Regions from separate parts of the Vibrio sp. 03_296 genome, predicted to be linked through region 1. Evidence: predicted binding sites of a transcription regulator. Region 1 holds the regulator's gene; the other holds the start of a gene.
The links. Region 1 encodes CRP, which controls carbon source genes, mostly activating them, when cyclic AMP is high. Its sites were predicted from a motif close to TGTGANNNNNNTCACA; they were not measured.

Region 1 (2,414 bases):
ACAGGTAAGTTTGAATACGACAAGGTCTGTCATGTCTGCAAAACACCCAATAATAGCCGTCACAGGTTCATCCGGTGCCGGCACCACCACCACCTCCGAAGCTTTCCGCAAGATGTTCAATATGATGAGCATCAAGCCCGCATGGGTCGAAGGGGATAGCTTCCACCGTTTTACGCGCCCAGAGATGGATGTCGAAATTCGCAAGGCAAAAGAACAAGGCCGTCATATCAGCTATTTTGGCCCTCAAGCCAACGATTTCCCAGCTCTAGGCGAATTTTTCCGCCAATACGGTAAATCTGGCACTGGTGAAGTGCGCCGCTATCTGCACACTTTTGACGAAGCGGTACCCTACAACCAAATGCCCGGCACTTTTACCCCATGGCAAAAGCTACCCGAAAATACCGATGTGCTGTTTTATGAAGGGCTGCACGGTGGCGTCGTGGATGGCGAAGTGAATGTCGCGCAACACGTCGATTTCTTGATAGGCATGGTACCGATCGTCAACTTAGAGTGGATTCAAAAATACGTCCGTGACACCCGTGATCGCGGTCATTCACGCGAGGCTGTGATGGATTCGATTGTGCGCTCAATGGACGACTATCTGAATTACATCACACCGCAATTTTCTCGTACTCACATCAACTTTCAGCGAGTCCCAACGGTCGATACCTCCAATCCGCTCAACGCCAAAGGCATCCCAAGCCTTGATGAAAGCTTTGTGGTGATTCGTCTTAGAGGAATCAAAAACGTTGATTTTCCATACCTACTGGCGATGATCGATGGCTCGTTCATGTCACGCCACAACACCCTTGTGGTGCCGGGAGGAAAAATGAGTTTTGCTATGGAATTAATTGTGCAGCCTATCCTGCAACAATTGATTGAAACGGGCAAAATTGGATAAAAACCCAGCACAGAGAGCGATTACTTTTCATACCGTGATCATGTGCACAGTTTTGCTTAAAAAATCCGATACTCGGCACGATTAAAATCAAGAAATCGTTTTCGAAAAAGGATACTATTTCAAACCGAAACACAAGATAGCTTGCAGCCTTAGTTAACAGCTCTTATTCTAGGAAGCCAAGATTAAGGCTTCGCTAAAATACGGATAGCGGCAAGCGTACCCTGCAGAGGAAGTGAGATATTATGGTTCTAGGTAAACCTCAAACCGATCCAACACTAGAGTGGTTTCTTTCACACTGTCATATTCATAAGTACCCATCAAAAAGCACGCTAATTCATGCGGGCGAAAAAGCAGAAACACTTTACTACATCGTAAAAGGTTCTGTTGCGGTACTGATTAAGGATGAAGAAGGTAAAGAAATGATCCTTTCTTACCTAAATCAAGGTGACTTTATTGGTGAATTAGGCCTGTTTGAAGAAGGCCAAGAGCGTACCGCTTGGGTTCGCGCAAAATCTCCTTGTGAAGTCGCGGAAATCTCATTCAAGAAATTCCGTCAGCTAATTCAGGTAAACCCTGACATCCTGATGCGTCTATCTGCTCAGATGGCAAGCCGTCTGCAAGTGACCAGCCAAAAAGTGGGTGACTTGGCATTCCTAGACGTAACTGGTCGTATCGCTCAGACGCTATTGAATCTTGCTAAACAACCAGATGCGATGACACACCCAGATGGCATGCAGATCAAGATCACTCGTCAAGAAATCGGTCAAATCGTTGGCTGTTCTCGTGAGACAGTAGGTCGTATCTTGAAGATGCTCGAAGAGCAAAACCTGATTTCTGCACATGGCAAGACTATCGTTGTTTACGGTACTCGTTAATTTCCATTAGCGATGAACAGTTTCAAAAGCCACTCATGGCAACATGAGTGGCTTTTTTGTTTCACAGAGACGGCAATTGAGAGCCGTGAGCGACTCTGTTAACCGCTTCTGTTAACCATTAGTGCTTTCGAAAATCTTATCGGCAGAAGCTTCTACAAACCCTGGGTAAAGCTCACCGTTGTCCATCGGGTAACGCTTGGCGAATTCGTAGAAACCACCAGGAACGATTTCACTGCCCTCGCTAAAGTGCACCGCCACTTTGTCGGCCATGGTCGAGGATTGCTCGAGCAACACCTCTGGCGAGCCTTTGACTTCACCACCCACTTCGTTAATGACAAAACCTGCGTTGCGTAAGTGATCATTCACGCCTTTAACCGAGTCCAACGCCTTGAGCTGATTAACACTGACGGTAAAGTGATTGGCACCATAGCCATGAGCCGCCAACCAAGACGCGTATTCACTTTCTTGTGCTAGGGTTTGGTAATCAGCAAACGACAGCTCCCATAAGCGACCACCGTGTAAAAATGCACAGTCCTCTAGGCGAGAAGCGTCGACTTGCGCCACCAATTTTTCGACGATGGCTTGCAACGCCTCCGAGCATTCATCCACTTTGAGCGCGCTGATAAACACTTTAGGTT
Region 2 (2,414 bases), on a different contig from region 1:
GCAGCTCAAGCGGTGGTCGCGCTAGGTAAACTGGGCGTTTCTGCGGTGATGTTGACAGGTGATAACCCTCGCAGTGCTCAAGCCATCGCTCAGCAGATTGGCATTGATTACCAAGCGAGCTTATTGCCAGCAGACAAAGTGCACTATGTGGAGCAGTTTGCCGCAGGCAAAACCGTTGCCATGGTCGGAGATGGCATCAACGATGCGCCAGCCATGAAAGCGGCGAGTATTGGTATCGCCATGGGCGGAGGAACCGATGTCGCCCTTGAAACGGCGGATGCTGCGCTTACGCATAATCGCTTGGTTGAGTTGCCAAGCATGATAGAGCTCTCACGCGCAACCATGAGCATCATTCGTCAAAATGTCGCGTTGTCATTGGGTCTAAAAGGGGTGTTTCTTGTCACCAGTTTGCTAGGCATCACAGGGCTATGGGTGGCGGTATTAGCGGACAGTGGCGCAACGGCATTGGTCACACTAAATGCACTGCGATTGTTAAGATTCCGTTCCTTAAATGAATAATAGACGGTGTGAATCTATAGGGCCCGCATTTATGATGCGGGCTTTTTGTTGGCATTTCTTATGCAATTTGGCTGAAAATTGCAGACAAAGTGTGATGCAAACCGGTTTTTCTAGGTAATAAGTTTTTGTTACATTCTTTCATTGTGACAATGATCACTCCAAGTTATGAGGAGGTTGAGTAAAGTGCATTTTTAGACCCCTACAAATTTATCTGAGCTTATTTTCAAGTAAGCCGCAATAAGGAGTGACTTATGTCTCAAGCTGTTTTCCACTTAGGTGTTACTGAAGCAGATCTTAACGGTGCAACGCTAGCGATCATCCCAGGCGATCCTGCGCGTGTACAAAAAATTGCTGAAGAAATGGAAAACCCAGTATTTCTAGCTAGCCATCGTGAGTACACCTTGTACCGTGCAGAGCTAGATGGCAAACCAGTGGTTGTTTGTTCAACGGGTATCGGCGGTCCTTCTACTTCTATTGCGGTTGAAGAGTTGGCTCAATTGGGTGTGCGTACTTTCCTACGTGTTGGTACAACGGGTGCGATCCAGCCGCATGTTAACGTGGGTGACATGATCGTAACGACAGGTTCTGTTCGTCTTGATGGTGCGAGCTTGCACTTTGCGCCAATGGAGTTCCCAGCAGTGGCTGACTTTGACGTGGCAACGGCAATGAAAGCGGCAGCGCAAGAGAGTGGCGCAACGGTTCACACCGGTGTTACTGCGTCAAGTGATACCTTCTACCCAGGTCAAGAGCGTTACGACACCTTTACTGGTCGCGTAGTGAGCCGTTTCCAAGGTTCGATGAAAGAGTGGCAGGAAATGGGCGTACTGAACTTTGAAATGGAATCAGCGACGTTGTTGACCATGTGTGCAAGTTCTGGCCTACGCGCGGGTTGTGTTGCGGGTGTTATCATCAACCGCACACAAAAAGAGATCCCAGATCACGCAACGCTAAAAGAGACAGAAGCTCGCTCTATCAAAGTGGTTGTTGAGTCTGCACGTAAAATGCTGTAATCGCATTACGCTGATTGAATAAAGAAACCCCGAGGCAGTGGCTTCGGGGTTTTTGTTTGTCGGTTCAAAAGCAAGTGGGCCGTTAAGCCTCTTTCAAGCAAGACGGGAATTAGATCCCGTCGCTACCACCTGCTTGTGCAAACCAATCTGTGAGATGCTTTTTCAAATCTTTCAATTCATCTGGGCCGATCAGCGCTAAGCCAAGATCCTCTGCACGGGTAATATCGTTGTGACGCAGTGGACGGAAGCTCACCAACATGGCTCTTGCCTGTAGGCCACCGAGTAGATCACGCAGTGATTCAAGCTTATAAAGTGTATCGTCACCGTCGTCACGCATGCCCTTCGTCTTACATTCGATGATGTGCAGTTTATTGTTAACCACAGAGGCGACATCAAGCTCATTACGCACTTCACGCTCGCCAAGTTGACGATAGACCTGAACATTGAGCGAGTGGTCTTGAATGGTGGGCATATCATCTTGGATCTGTTTGACGGTGCTGTGAACCAGTGTCTCTAACCATTCACCATTAGAGAAACGACGAGCGTCTTCATTGGCAAAGGTAAGAATGCCGTTTTCGTAAGTGGCGATCTGCGCTTCCACCAAATCTGCTAGCAGCATATTCAGCTCGCGATAGCCTTGCTGCTTTTCAGATAACTCTACATCCAGCTTTTGCTCTTTGCGGCATGTCGTCGCGAGATAGTTTAAAGTCGCCAAACCAGGGCCTAATTCCAAAGCGTGACTCGCCCAGCGCTCGCCCAACTCATGCAGTTTTTGGTCAAGTTGAGGAGGAAGCTCGACTTCATTAAACTCGCCGCGAGCGCCGAAAATCGTGAGGTAATCTGCCACAGTGATGCGGTCTTCCACCTGACTATCTTCACGGCCAT

Region 2: udp (uridine phosphorylase) is a predicted target of CRP. The motif match lies at 662-677, and genes of this name have one in related genera.

Annotation. Positions count from the first base shown of each region.
Region 1 covers NZ_NPKW01000127.1:11,911-14,324, forward strand. Annotated here, with positions in the region: gene CIK04_RS15560 (phosphoribulokinase) at 32-901, shown strand; gene crp (cAMP-activated global transcriptional regulator CRP) at 1,144-1,776, shown strand; gene CIK04_RS15570 (DUF1338 domain-containing protein) at 1,888-2,414, opposite strand, start outside.
Region 2 covers NZ_NPKW01000149.1:48,111-50,524, reverse strand. Annotated here, with positions in the region: gene CIK04_RS20860 (zinc/cadmium/mercury/lead-transporting ATPase) at 1-519, shown strand, start outside; gene udp (uridine phosphorylase) at 771-1,529, shown strand; gene CIK04_RS20850 (DUF1887 family protein) at 1,639-2,414, opposite strand, start outside.